One region of the Terribacillus sp. DMT04 genome, then DNA from elsewhere that is predicted to be linked to it. Evidence: riboswitches for the same ligand, from Rfam matches in the RefSeq annotation. Region 1 holds a riboswitch; the other holds the start of a gene.
What was found. A riboswitch is a leader RNA that binds a small molecule or an ion and turns the genes downstream of it on or off. The one in region 1 is predicted to bind S-adenosylmethionine.
Positions count from the first base shown of each region.

Region 2: it holds a riboswitch for S-adenosylmethionine, as region 1 does, so the genes downstream of both, KS242_RS02645 (iron-containing alcohol dehydrogenase family protein) here and ssuE (NADPH-dependent FMN reductase) in region 1, are expected to answer to the same signal.

Region 1 is NZ_CP077639.1:1,396,338-1,403,735, reverse strand. It holds gene KS242_RS07540 (cell division protein FtsQ/DivIB) at 170-991, opposite strand; gene KS242_RS07535 (acyl-CoA dehydrogenase family protein) at 1,421-2,608, opposite strand; gene KS242_RS07530 (LLM class flavin-dependent oxidoreductase) at 2,612-4,003, opposite strand; gene KS242_RS07525 (MFS transporter) at 4,022-5,302, opposite strand; gene ssuE (NADPH-dependent FMN reductase) at 5,316-5,867, opposite strand; SAM riboswitch class I at 5,956-6,062, opposite strand; gene spoVE (stage V sporulation protein E) at 6,237-7,340, opposite strand.
Region 2 is NZ_CP077639.1:478,985-486,382, reverse strand. It holds gene ddlA (D-alanine--D-alanine ligase) at 71-1,177, opposite strand; gene KS242_RS02665 (DUF4385 domain-containing protein) at 1,324-1,773, shown strand; gene KS242_RS02660 (metal-dependent hydrolase) at 1,832-2,458, shown strand; gene KS242_RS02655 (MBL fold metallo-hydrolase) at 2,472-3,602, shown strand; gene KS242_RS02650 (pyridoxal phosphate-dependent aminotransferase) at 3,643-4,821, opposite strand; SAM riboswitch class I at 4,926-5,029, shown strand; gene KS242_RS02645 (iron-containing alcohol dehydrogenase family protein) at 5,109-6,203, shown strand; gene KS242_RS02640 (carbon-nitrogen family hydrolase) at 6,200-6,985, shown strand; gene KS242_RS02635 (DUF3817 domain-containing protein) at 7,077-7,370, shown strand.

The sequences.
Region 1 (7,398 bases):
AAGGCACCTCCTAATCCTAGAGACATGTCGCCAAGAAATCCTTTTAAATTTAACTCATCTTTTGTATTTGTGTGCAGACACGCATAATTATAACAAATTTCACAAGGGAATTTGCCGAAAAAGCGACATTCTGTAAGAATTTTGCCTACTACGCTAGTATTTGACTCGACTATACCGCATATAGCACGTTTATTCTACATAAACCGACAATATTATCGGTATTTCTGTACTTATTCGTCTTTTTCTTTTTAGCAGGTTCAAAATAAACACCTGCCCCCATGTGCAGCACACCATCCACATCGGGATCAAGCTGCGCAGCGATACTCGGGTAAGCCTCCATATTGTCGGCAAATGTCCGAATTGTTCCTTGCACTTCCATCCCGTCATTCATAAACAACTGGATGACGTACTTACTATCTTCCGTTGGCTTATAGTGAATCTCAGAGATAAGCCGGGTAATAGATACTGGAAGCTGATCAAGCTCCTCGGCGATTCCCTCCAAATACGTATCATCAGAAAATCCATAAAGTATCGGAGCATCTGATTTAGGCTGAGACCAATCCTTCTCCGAAATGCTCCCATTGGCGAGCAGCGCACGATATTTTCCGTCCTGCTGCAGATAACCAACTCTGCCCAGTTCCGCCACTTGGATTGTAACAGTTGCCGGAAATTCCCGGCTGATCGAGACGTTCTCGACTTCTTCATTTTTCTGAATTTGCTTGATTGCTTTGTCCTTATCAATTCGCCATATATTGTCCGAAACAGTAAGACCGCTGCTTTGGATAATGACCTCATCAGACAGAAAGTCATTGCCCTCCACCTTCAGACGATGGATATCGCTTAATGGAGATTGTAAGTAAACAATGATGGAAATCAGTACAAAGAAAATAGATAGATAGAACACTAGTCTTCTATTTGCTTTTTTCTTTCTGGCTTGCTTTAATTTTGGGATACGATCTTCGATGGAAACAATTTTTTTCTTTTCGCTCATTTCCTCTTCTTCCTATGCTGTACAGTTCAAAACTGCTTGTATTGTAATTATAAAATTATAACACATTCATATAGCGGAAGTAGTCTCCAATCCATTAAATTGTCAAATATCCGCTAGTAAAAGGGGTTCTTTACCTAATTACATAAGAAGCCGCCAATTTCCTTCCTCCAAGACGAAGAAATGATAACTTCCTTGCAGGATTTTCTTTCCCATTCTACCATGACATTCGATTGTTCGCCTTCCGTTCTGACGGTCAAAGGCTGCATTTTCATTTAGTAATTTTTGCCAACTGGTTTAGCACGGTTAATTAACACAAGCTTTATTAGAGATACAAGCCTAAACGATTCAAACAATACGGCAGAGCGAAGTATTGCTGCATCATACAGCCAACTACTCTTCTACCCCTTTTCAGAAAGAAAGAAACCTCTTTCAAGTAGAGGTTTCTTCCCATAAATTATTTGCTATTCCAACAAGTTGTTTTGCAAGTAAATCACGCGCTAAATTATTGGATGGTCCCATTACCATTCCCGCTCTGCTATCTCGATAAAATCGTTCCAGCTTTCCAATCTTATAGCCATAACCGCCGGTAATATCCATAGCAATTTGGGCGATATCATTTACTGTTTCAGAAGCATGAATCTTAAATGCCAGTAAATCTTGCTGGGTGGAGGGGGTGAGCATTTCTTTTTTTTGAACTTGCAAATCAATGTCGTACCGAAGCTGTTTCAGCCAAGCAGCCAATCCTTTGTATTGAATAGCTGCTTTGGCAAGCAATCCACGAATAACTTGATAGTCACTGAGGCTTTTATTCACATCTTGGTGGTGATTTCGCTTCGCATATGCTGTAATTTCTTCTACAATCCCCCCGGCCAATCCGGTCCATACAGAGCCAAGTCCAAGCAAGTAAGCGACACTATGCTCGATTATCTTTCTGCCGCCTCCTTCACCTCCAAGCAAATCTTCCTCAGGTACGCGTACGCCAGCAAATGTCAGTGATGCGCTATGATTGCCTCTGACTCCAAGTGCATCCCATTTTCCCCAGCTTATACCACGGTCTGTACCTTCAACTATAAAATAACTTAAGTCATTTGTTACCACTGCTTCTGGCGATCCAGTTTGTACGATATAAAAATCAGCAAAGCCACTGCTCGTCGTAAAAGATTTTTCTAAATCGAGCTGATAGCCACCTGGGGTGCGTTTCGCTCGGCTTGCATTAATCCAGTATCTTCCGCCAGATATACGTTCACTTGTTGATGTTGTACCAAACTTTCCTTCTTGTATTGGCAGCAGCCACTTTTGGTGCTGCGCCTCGGTACCATGCCGATAAATTGCATCCGCCGCTTCAATGTGCATCGTGTACACAAGACCAGTGGATGGACAATGCGCGGCAATTTTCTCTGCTATTACAGAGAATTCGGTATAGCCTGCAGCAAGTCCGCCAAGATGCTCGGGAAGCAAGATGCCATTTAATTTCTTTGCAGCAAGAGCCAGCATGTTTGCTTTCGGAAAGATCTTTTCCCGATCCAGCTGGTCTGCGGAAGGAGCTATCACCTGTTCCACTACAGCATCAACTAAAGATTGAATTATTTCTCGTTTGGTCTCTGCTTTATATGGCATACGTTACACCGTCTGCTTTCTAAACTGCTGCACTGCTTTCCCGGCTTGGCGTGCAGGATGGCGGTCGGGCAGTCTGCTGGTTCCGCTTAAATTTTCGCGCAACGTATCTCCTGCGTATTTTTCTCTAATTCTGCCCCGCTTTTGTAAAATCGGCACAACGTAGTCAGCAAGATCTTTAAACGTTCCTGGTGTAACAGCATAGGCAATATTAAATCCATCGACACCTGTTTGTTCCACCCAATCCTCCATCGCGTCTGCAACTTGTTCAGGTGTTCCAGCGACAACTGGACCAATCCCGCCGATACCGACAAATTCGGCAACTTCACGTACAGTCCATTTTTTGTTCGGATCGATTTTAGTAAACGTCTCTACCGCTGAGTGAATTGCTTCATTCTCCACAAAACGCAATTCTTCGTCCGGGTCATAGTCGGAGAAATCGATACCAGTCCAGCCGCCTAGTAAAACAAGTCCGCCTTCATAGCTTGCATAGCTGCGGTACTCCTGCAGCTTTTGCTGGGCAGATTCTTCTGTTTCTGCCACAATTGGTGTGAACAAGCTCATTACTTTTACCTCTTCCGGATTTCGGCCTTGACGCTTTGTCTCTTCCCGCAGCTTCTCTACATAGCGTTTTGTTACGGTAACCGTCGGCGTACTGATAAATACACATTCGGCGTGCTTCGCAGCAAACGCTCTGCCTTTAGGTGAGGAACCTGCTTGGAAGAGTACTGGTGTCCGCTGCGGGGAAGGTTCAGATAGATGCGCTCCTGGGACTTGATAATATTTGCCGTTATGATGGATGTCATGAACTTTGTCCGGATCGGTATATACCTTTCGAGCTGTATCTCGCACAACGGCATCGTCTTCCCAGCTGCCTTCCCAAAGCTTATAACAAACCTCTACGTATTCTTCTGCAATATTATAACGTTCATCATGTTTGATTTGTGTATCCAATCCCAAGTTTTTAGCTGCGCTTTCTAAGTAAGAAGTGACTATATTCCAGCCTACCCTGCCCTTCGTTAGATGATCCAACGTGGATACGCGGCGCGCAAAGCTATACGGATGCTCATACGTAACAGAAGCAGTAACTCCAAAGCCTAAATGCTTGGTAACTTGCGCCATTGCCGGCACAACAAGCAGCGGATCATTAACGGGTACTTGAGCTGCCTGGCGTACCGCTCCTTCCCTGGAGTTTTGATACACATCATACGTTCCCAGCACATCTGCTAAAAACAGCGTATCAAACTGCCCTTTTTCTAAAATCTGCGCTAGTTCTGTCCAATAATCCAAATCTTTATAACGATGCGCTTGATCTTTCGGATGTGTCCATAAACCAGGGGATTGGTGCCCTACACAATTCATGTCAAAAGCATTTAGATATATCCGTTTCTTTGTCATTTGTTATTCCTCCTTTGGTTATCGAACAGCAAGTCCTTCGTTGGTCGTATGTTGAAGCTGTGCTTTCGCAGCTGGCGTTAAAAATGCAGTTAAACAGAAACTGAGCGCATACATAATGGCAAATCCCCACACAACACCGACAATCCCCAGGTAATTGTTAAGCACACCAACAAGTACTGGTCCGATAAACTGACTGGCTCCTGCACCTAAATTAAGAACAGAGATGGCTGCGCCTCGATTGGCCGGTGCCAGTGTAGGCAAGATGGCTGACAGCGGTACAAAAGCTGCAATAGCTGCTCCAAAAAGAATGGCGTTCAGCAGGAGCATAGGGATATTCGCCCCAAATGCAACCGGAATATAGTAATAAAGCAAAGAACAAACAGTTGCACCGACACAGCCAAACCAGCGAACTACCCGAAGCCAGCCGATTCGGTCACCGAGCATACCAAATAATACCCCTGCCACCATATTACTTACAGACTGGACAGCCCAGAGCTGCAGCCACTGGCTTGTGGTAATATCCAAGAAACTAGTGAAGAAGCCTGGCATCACAACAACAAATCCATACCAGCCAGCTGTATTAATAGCACGCAGCAAACCACCTGCTGCAACACGCGGACTTTCCCATAGAATTGTAATTCCTTTCAATGCTTCTGCCCATTTATTACCCTTCACCTGGTCTTGAATCTTAATCCCCTGCCGGTCTTTATCATCGACAAGAAGCACACCTAAAGCACCGCCGATAATAATCCAGATAAGTGAACTCCACAGCGTTGCCATTTCACCGGCAAGTGGCAGCAAAATGCTAGGGTAGTACGAACCAAGGAACCCGATCCCGCCTGCAAACATAAAGAAAAACCAACCCATAGCCGTTGCCAGCTTGTGCTTTTCGGTACGATAAGCAATCCACACGATAAAAGCAAAAGCAAACAAAGGATATCCGAACCCGCGCAGCCCATACATAAGCACCATCATTGAAAAACTTTCTAAATACAGACCGAAGTAGAGAAAGCCTATTTCAAAAAGCACCCATGTAAGGAGACCTAACAGCATTGTTTTTTTCGGGCCAATTACCTCACCAAGTACTCCGGCAAGCCAAGAAGCAAATGTAAGTACAATGCCATAAGCGCTGAACATAATGGCAGATTGATTAGCAGAAAAACCTATGTCGACAACATACTTTGATAAAAATGCCTGCTCAATTCCGTCACCAGTCATAAACAACAGTATTGCAAGCAGCCCGCCGATAATTTGAATCGGCATTCCGAACAACTTCTTTTCCGCTAACAGAATCCGCATTACTTCTCCTCCTTTATTTCACTAAGCTAACAGCATCATTACGCCGAATCGCTTCGAGAAGGTGATTCGACTGCTCCCTTAATCTGGCGGCTGTTTCTTTTTCGGTAATTGGCTCGGTTGGATTGTCTTTCAAAATGTGCTGATCACATATATAAACGCCTTGCAAGGACTCTCCCTTTAAATTAGCGATAAGCGGCTTTAATGCATAATCAATTGCTAGCAGATGTGCTGGGCTTCCACCTGTCATAATCGGGAGTACAGGTTTGTTCGTAAAAGCACCTTGAGGCAGCACGTCCAGTAACGCCTTCAGCACCCCTGTATAAGAAGCCTTGTAAACCGGCGATGCAATAATGAGACCCTTCGCAGTCTCAATTGCTTTGCCAGCCTCCACAATTGCAGGACTGTCAAATCGCGCATAAACTAAATCCTCTGGTTTAAAATCAGTAATACTGATTACCTCTGCTGTGTAGCCTTGCTGCTTCGCCAGCTCACCTGCATAAGCAGCCGCCAGCAGCGACCTCGACTTTCGTGATGGACTGCCAGATAAAATAATAATGTCGGTCATGTTTCTTCTCCTCCTTTTTGGGTTAGAGTGACGAAACGAAAAAAACTCTCTTTTCCGAAGAAAAGAGAGCTTTGAGAAATCGTCCGCACTCTTATCTTCCAAGAAATTAATCTTGCTGGATTTAGCACCTTTCTGACAGTGTCAGAGGTTGCTGAAGCTTCAACGGGCCAGTCCCTCGGCTTCTCTTGATAAGAACTATATGAAATTAATTTACATGATACGTGGGCTGGAAAGGAAAGTCAATGCAATTGTGCAAATATTTTAAAAATAGCGCTTTACTCATTTAGTAAGGGAAAAGCACTTTTACTTGAGGCAAACTTAAGAAGGAATCTACACAGCTAACTTTGAAACGAAAACTAATAGAGAAAACTAAAGCTTACTATACCGGCTCACATTCAGTAGTATCCCGACAGAACTTAAGGTCAGTGTCAGCGAGGACCCTCCATAACTTAAAAATGGTAGGGTTATGCCGGTCACAGGAATCAATCCGGTGACGACGCTGATATTTATCATTGCCTGGATGGCAATCATCCCTGTAATCCCTAGGGCTAGCAGACTGCTGAATCCATCAGGTGCACGCAGCGCAACTTGAATTCCCCGCCACAAAAACAGCAGGAATAAAAGCATCACACCAGCTCCGCCGATGAAACCAAGTTCTTCGGCCAAAATAGCAAAAATAAAATCTGTTTGCGGTTCAGGTAAATAAAAGAATTTTTGCAAACTGTTTCCTAAACCTAGCCCCATAAGCCCTCCTGGTCCAATAGCGTACAGCGATTGAATGATTTGGAACCCTTCTCCCAGCGGATCTTCCCAAGGATCCAAGAAAGCGGTTATACGCTTAATTCGATAAGGAGCTGACAAGATTAAGGCTGCAAAAGCCCCTGCTCCCAGCACGCCTAGTCCGACAAAATGGGAAATCCTCGCCCCGCTAACGAGAATCATTACCATACAGGTGAGTACAAGGACTACGCCTGTTCCAAGGTCAGGCTGAAGCATAATCATTCCGAATGCGGTAAAGACAAGCAGCAGCGAAGGAAGAAACCCTTGCTTCAAGGAAGTAATATACTTCTGTTTGGCTGATAGATAGACGGCTAAATAGATGATCAAGCCTAGCTTCGTAAATTCAGAAGGCTGAATACTGAATGCTCCGATTCCAATCCAGCTTCGTGCTCCGCCCCGCACCATTCCGATACCTGGTATGAGCACAGCAATAAGCAAAAGGAAACAAATCAGCAGAAGCACTTTCGCATATCGGCGCCAATTCTCATAATGCACCCTGGAGATGAGCAGCATGGCAGCCAGCCCTACTCCAGCAAACAACAACTGTCGCTTGGCAAAGAAGAAACTGTCATCGAATTTATAACCCGCCCAAATTGCTGAAGCACTGTAAACCATAATGATACCGACTGTCAGCAAACCACCAATAGAGAATAGCAACAGCCAGTCCGTCTTTGGAAGATTACTTTTACGCAAAGAAAAACCCCATTTCCTTGATTGGAATTGGGGGTCCGCATGCAGCGAAGCGGCTGAG
Region 2 (7,398 bases), 920 kb from region 1:
AAAAATCCAACCCTATGCACCAAGGCATACGATTGGATTTCACTTGATTAAAATTCATCATCAGTCTAGATCAAAGTTGCTCAAACGCTGCGCTACTTAACTCGTTGTCGCGTTTATGACGCTCCATAGCAAGCTGAATGAGGCGGTCGATAAGGTCTGGGTAGGAGATTCCTGTGATATCCCAGAGTTTTGGATACATACTGATTTTCGTGAAGCCTGGCAGTGTGTTTACTTCGTTTACGACGAATTCGCCTTCTTCTGTCAGGAAGAAGTCAACACGTGCAAGTCCTTCAACATCTAGTGTTTGGAACACTTCGACTGCTAGTTTTCTTGCTTGTTCGGTAACGTCCTCGGAAAGAGGTGCCGGGATTGCCAATTCGGCGCCTGATTCATCAATGTATTTGGATTCGTACGAATAAAACTCTGTTTGCGGAAGGATCTCGCCTGGCAGAGAAGCCATTGGTTCTTCATTGCCTAATACTGCGACTTCAATTTCACGACCAACAATCGCTTCCTCCACGAGCACTTTCGTGTCATAGCGGAAGGCTTCTTCCAGGCCTTTATAGAACTCTTCTTCTGTTTTTGCTTTGCTTACGCCGACAGAAGAACCTTGATTGGCAGGTTTAATGAAGACTGTGCTGCCTAGTGTTTCGGCTACTTCTTCATAGCGGATAGATGCTAACTGGCGCTTCTTGAAGGTAAAGCCATTTGCAACACGTATTCCTGCTTCTTTTAATAGACGTTTCGCTATATCTTTATCCATACAAACGGCCGAACTTAGGACATTTGGACCTACATATGGAAGGTTCGCTATCCGCAGCATCCCTTGCATGCTGCCGTCTTCACCGAGTGTGCCATGCAGGATACTGAAAATCACATCCACTTGATCCAGCACCGCACCTTGGCTCGGGCTGACAAGCTGCTTCTCTTTAAGCCCTGGTACAACAGCAATGCCTTGTTCGGAAGGCTTTAATTCGATGTGCTTTGGATCTTGCGCATTCAGCAAATAATCTGCCTTATCATTTAGCTGCCATTTACCTTCTTTATCAATTCCAATTAAAACGACATCATATTTATCTTTATCGATTGCATCAGCAATATTTTTTGCGGATTGTAAGGATACTTCGTGTTCTGCGGATTTACCGCCAAAGACGATACCTACTTTTGTTTTCCCCATCTGTATCATTCCTTTCTAACGTGAGACCATTGTTTTTATTTTATCACAAACGTGTAAAACTGCCTCTATGTCCAGTATAAAAATTGGTTTCATCGGCATCACTTTCGGTAACTATATACATTAACAACAGAGACAGGGGGAAGGAAATGGGCTATTACGATCATTTTGATGAATCCATTGATTATCGTCAGCAACCTGAGAAGTATCGCGTAGGACGCGGCGAGCAAGGTGTGCTGATGGTGGAACCATATAAAAGTGAGCTCCTTCCCCATTGGCGCTTCAAGACACCAGAAATTGCAGAGGAATCGTGCCACAAGCTATCCGAGATGTTTGAAGAATACCGAAAGCAAGATGATTTTGTCGGAATGGACATGGCACGCAAATATATCCAAATGGGCTATACGAGAGCCAGACGGTATGCCAATTATAAAGGCGGCAAAAAATATAAGGATAAAGATAAGAAAGAAATAAACGAGCGCCAAATTGATAAAGAGAAAGCTGCTTCGGCACAAATATTCAAGCGCAAGTGGGATGCAATTAGAGAAGATGAAGATTATCTTTCTCGAAAAAAGGCGCATCAGAAACAATACGGATAGCCATTATCTAAAGATTCTAGTATGCTTTTAAAGACTAACTTTTGGAGGCACAGCTAGAATGAAAGGAATTACACATTTATTAATAGGTGCTGGCGCCGGTTTCGCCAGTGCTACCGCTTTGGATGCTGATGGTGCTGTCACCGTCACGATGACTTGTACGGCAGCAGTTGCCGCATTGGTACCTGATTTAGACACAGGCGGACTTCTCTCAAACCGCATCACATTTTCCCATAAAGCGATTCGCAATATTACTATTTTTATTGGATTATTGCTCATTTTATATAGTATGTGGAATCTTTACGGTCAGGATCGCTATATCGGTTTGGCGATTGGAGCAGGAATTATGGTTCTTTCCCGCGTAATAAATAAGAAGTTCATGCTTCTGATTACCGGCATTGCCGTATGCTTAACCGGGCTGTATGCAGGGCATACTTGGATAGTGATGAGCGGGTGTTATATTAGCGTTGCATCTTTTCTTTCCCACCGAACTTACACACATTCCTTATTGGGACTGCTCTATTTCTACATAATGATGACATTCTTTGAACAAGAGACAGCCCTTTTCGGAACACAGCTTGCTGGTACAGCTGGTTATGCAAGCCATTTGCTGGCGGACAGCCGTATATTCCCGGTAAATAAGCGAGGAGTAAAACTGCTCCTTCCTATAATAAAAAAAGAATTTTAAAGGAGACGATTGCATGAATCCATTGCACACAGCAGAATTGGCAGAGAAAGTGAAAGCGAAGGAAACCGTCCATCTGCTGGATATTAGACAGGAAGCGGATGTCCAGGATTGGGCAGTCGATGCTGAAAATATTATCCGCTACAATATTCCTTTCGCTGAGATCAAGGCAAATCCGACGAAAACCCGGAACATATTGCCCGATAATGATCCTGTTTATGTCATGTGCTACAAAGGCAAGTCCGCACAAACAGCCGTCTCCCTTCTAGAGGCTGCAGGAATGGATAAGGTCGTGCATGTCGTTGGCGGTATGCAAGCTTGGGGAGAAACAATGAGTCCGCGAAAAATTGGCGACCTTACTTACGGGGGAGCAATTTATCAATTCATGCGCATCGGCAAAGGCTGCCTGTCTTACATGATTGTCTCGAATGGGGAAGCAGCTGTCGTTGACCCAGCTAGATTCACAGAAGTTTACACTTCTTTTGCGAACGATAATGGCTGGCAAATCAAACATGTGTTAGATACCCACTTGCATGCCGATCATCTGTCCGGCGGCAGGAAATTGGCAGAGGAAACAGGCGCAACCTATTGGTTCCCTGCTGACGATGGCAAAGAAGCAGCGTTTGCGTTCTCTCCGCTCAAGGACGGTATAAGCATTCCATTTGGTCAGCAAGAAGAAGGCGTGCGCTGCGTTGCCTCACCTGGTCACACAGAAGGAAGCGTTAGTTTTGTTGTGGATGATACGTTCTTGCTGTCTGGCGATATTTTGTTTACGGAATCGATCGGTCGCCCCGACTTAGCCGGCCAAGCCGAACAGTGGGTGCAAGATCTGCACACTACTTTATATGAAAAGTATCCCATGTTGTCGCTGGATTTAATTGTCCTGCCTTCCCATTTTTCCGAGCTGTCGGAAATCGGCTCTGATGGAACTGTTCAAGCAAGAATGGAAGATTTGTATCGAAAAAATCCACGGCTCCAGATGCAAGATGCAGGTGCGTTCACTGCTTCTGTTCTCGGCAGCATCCCTGACGAGCAGCCGAATAGCTATCAGTTGATCAGAGAATCCAATCAAGGAAAAGAAACGATTGCAGACGCTGAGGAAGCTATTGTAGAATCCGGTCCAAATCGTTGCGCTGTTAACAGCTAACTATACGACGGAAGCCAGCCCATTTACGGACTGGCTTTCTTTATGCTTTTGAGAAAATGCCAAGCTTCTCAATCCGCTTTGCAGCTTCTATTAATCTTTCTTCCGAATCCAGCAGTCCCGCACGTACATATCCTTCCCCGTACGCACCAAATCCGTTTCCAGGTGCTACTGCCACATGCGCTTCTTCTAGCAATAGGTCAGCAAATGCTTCAGAAGTATATCCCTTTGGAACGGGCAGCCACACAAAGAATGTTCCTTTTGGTTCTGGCACCTCCCAGCCGATCGTACGAAGATGGCCAAGGAAAGCATCCCTTCTCGATTCATATGTATGAAGAAGCTCCTCTACACAAGTCTGATCCGATGTCAGCGCATAAGCAGCCGCTTCCTGCATCGCACCAAACAAACTCACATAAACGTGATCTTGAATCAGATTAATACTTTCAATAACAGATGCATTACCAACAGCAAAGGCGATACGCCAGCCTGCCATATTATACGTTTTCGACAACGTGTACATCTCAATGCCGACTTCCTTGCTGCCTTCAGATTGCAAAAAGCTTTGCGGCTTCTGCCCATCAAATCCAAGCGCCCCATATGCAAAGTCATGCAGTACACATATTTGATGTTCCTTTGCCAGCTCTACTGTCTTATCGAAAAATGCCTGATCTGCAGTTGCTGCAGTCGGGTTGTTCGGATAGTTAAGAAACAGCAGCTTTGCCTCTTCTAAATCCTTGTGAGCAATCGTATTATAATCTGGCAAGAAATCATTTTCAGCATGTAAAGGCAGCAGCGTTGTTCTCGCTTGTGCCAGCTCAATGCCAGACATATAATCCGGGTATCCCGGATCTGGAAGCAACGCCAAATCTCCTGGATTCAATAGACATTGGCTGATTTCCACTAAACCTGTCTTCGATCCGAACATAATGGCCACTTCCGTCTCAGGATCCAATTCCACATTATACTCGCGCGCATAAAAATCACAGACAGCTTGTTTAAGAAAATCAAAGCCTCGGAATGGCGAATATTTATGATAAGCCGGATTATCAGAAGCTTCTTTTAACTTGTCCACAATATGCTGTGGTGTCGGCAAATCAGGATTCCCCTGTCCCAGTTTAATGATATCGTGCCCTTCCTGCTCCAGCAGACTTACTTTATGCACCAAGCTGGCAAAAAATTGTTCTGGCAGTCGTTTTAATGCATCCGAAATTGGAAAATCCATGTTACTCACGCTCCTGTTGTTACGCCTCTATTTCTGACTATTACCAATCTTGACAGTGTTGCAAATAGAGTGCGATAATGAACAAATCATACAGCAATCACACACTCTTATCAAGAGAAGGCGGAGGGACTGGCCCGATGAAGCCCGGCAACCGGTGCAGCGATGCACACGGTGCTAATTCCAACAGCAGCAAGCTGAGGGATAAGGGGAAGAAATGACACAACCTTTCCCTCTTCCATATTCGCTTGGAAGAGTTTTTTTGTGTTAATAATGACCGAGGTGATCACATGACCATTCAAATAAAAGGCGCTCCCAACTATTACGCCTGTGAAGAAAATATATTAGAAAGTCTGCCTGCAAAGCTAGCAGAAATGGCTTGGACAAACGGTCTGCTTATACATGGCGATGCATCGTGGAAATCCGCAGCTCCGTTTCTTGATCCTATTGACTTGCCCGTTACACGCGTTGCCTATAATGGGCAGTGCACACATGCAGAAGCTGCACGTCTAGCAGATGCAGCACAAGAGCAAGAAGCACAGTTCATCATTGGCGTTGGCGGCGGAAAAGTTTTGGATACTGCAAAAGCAGCAGCTAATGATGCTAACCTGCCAGTTATCTTAATTCCAACCATCGTCTCCAACTGTTCGCCATGGGCTTCTCTTAGTGTTTTCTATGATGAAGCAGGAAACTTTGTTGAATATACCATCTTCCCCCGCAGTACGTTTATGCTGCTTGTAGAGCCCAAGCTCCTGCTCACAACACCTGCTCCCTATTTAATCGCGGGAATTGGCGATACATTAGCGAAGTGGTATGAAGCAGATGCACTTACCGAGAAAATGACCGATCAGCCCCTTGCTGTCCAAATTTCCCGCAGTGCAGCTAGATTATGCCGCGATATTTTAATTGCAGAAGGGGATGCAGCGATTTGCTCACTGCAAAATCATCGTGCAGACAGTGCCTTTTTACGTGTTGCAGAAACCGTTATTATGGCCGGCGGTATGGTAGGCGGTTTTGGAGATGAATATGGACGCATTGCCGGTGCACATTCTATCCATAACGGCTTGACACGAGTAGCAGAAACACACGAACAGCTGCACGGCAATAAAGTCGCTTACGGTATTCTTGTACAGCTGGCTTTGGAGGAGAAATTTGATGAGATTTTAGTGCTGCTTCCTACGTACCGCAGACTTGGTTTACCTACTGTCTTAAAAGAGCTTGGTATTAAAGATAATATAGAAACTGCGATGAAAACTGCTGCGGACGGCGCAGTTGCTCCCGGGGAATCGATTCACTTTATGCATGTCTCCTCTTCCGAACAAGTAGTAGAAGCTATGCAGCGTTTGGAATCATTCATAGCAGAAAATCAAGGAGTGAAACAATGAAACTAGCGCTTGTACAGCACAATGTTGTCTTTGGTGATCCTGATACAAATTACGAACAAGTTGAAGCGTTAATTAAAGAAGCTCAGAAAAACGCCGACGTGATTGTGCTTCCTGAGCTGTGGACAACGGGTTATGATTTGACAAGACTTGATCAAATTAGTGATACGCACGGCGAAACAACAAAACACTTTATCCATGATTTGGCGAAGACATACCAGGTACACATTGTTGCTGGCAGTATTGCAAAACGTACAAAATCCGGCGTTTATAATACGATGCTTGTTTATGGCCCAACTGGTGACCTGCTGCATGAATATGATAAGGCACATCTATTTCGTTTAATGGATGAGGAAAAGTATCTACACCAAGGGGACAAAACGGCATCGTTCTCTTTAGGGGCAGTACAAGCTGCCGGCGTCATTTGTTATGATATTCGCTTCCCTGAATTCATCCGCACACATATGATTAACGGACAGCAAGTTCTGTTTGTCGCCGCAGAATGGCCAAAACCGCGGCTGGATCATTGGCGCGCCCTTCTGTTAAGCCGCGCTATTGAAAACCAATGTTATGTTGTTGCTTGCAATCGTGCCGGCAGTGATCCTGCTAATACGTTCGCCGGCCACAGCGTCATCATTGGCCCATGGGGAGAAATAATCGCAGAAGCAGGCGAGGAAGCGACAATCCTATATGGTGAAGCCAATCTGGAGCAAGTGGATGATGTGCGAAACCAAATTCCCGTATTCCAGGACAGACGGCCAACAATTTATGACGTGCAAGGATAATTTGACAAACTTATGACAAGTTCTCCCTAAGAGTGGTAAAGATGGGCAAGCTTGCTTATACTATTAACAAATAGTTTCTGGGAGGGCTTTCATGGAAGCGACACTAAAATGGTTCCGTATAATCGGCTTTTTGGAAGGAACGTCTTTGCTTCTGCTGCTAATCGTAGCAATGCCGTTGAAATACATGATGGACATACCAATCTTCGTAACCTATATCGGCGCCATCCACGGAGGACTATTCGTTCTGTATGTAGCCTGGACTGGCTACACCACATTGAAAGTCGGCTGGGGATTGAAATGGGCTTTCTTCGCCTTGATTGCATCCGTTATTCCGTTCGGTTATTATATTTTCGATATGCGACTACAGAAAACAGAATATGCATAAAAAAAGCGAGCAAAGATGCTCGCTTTTT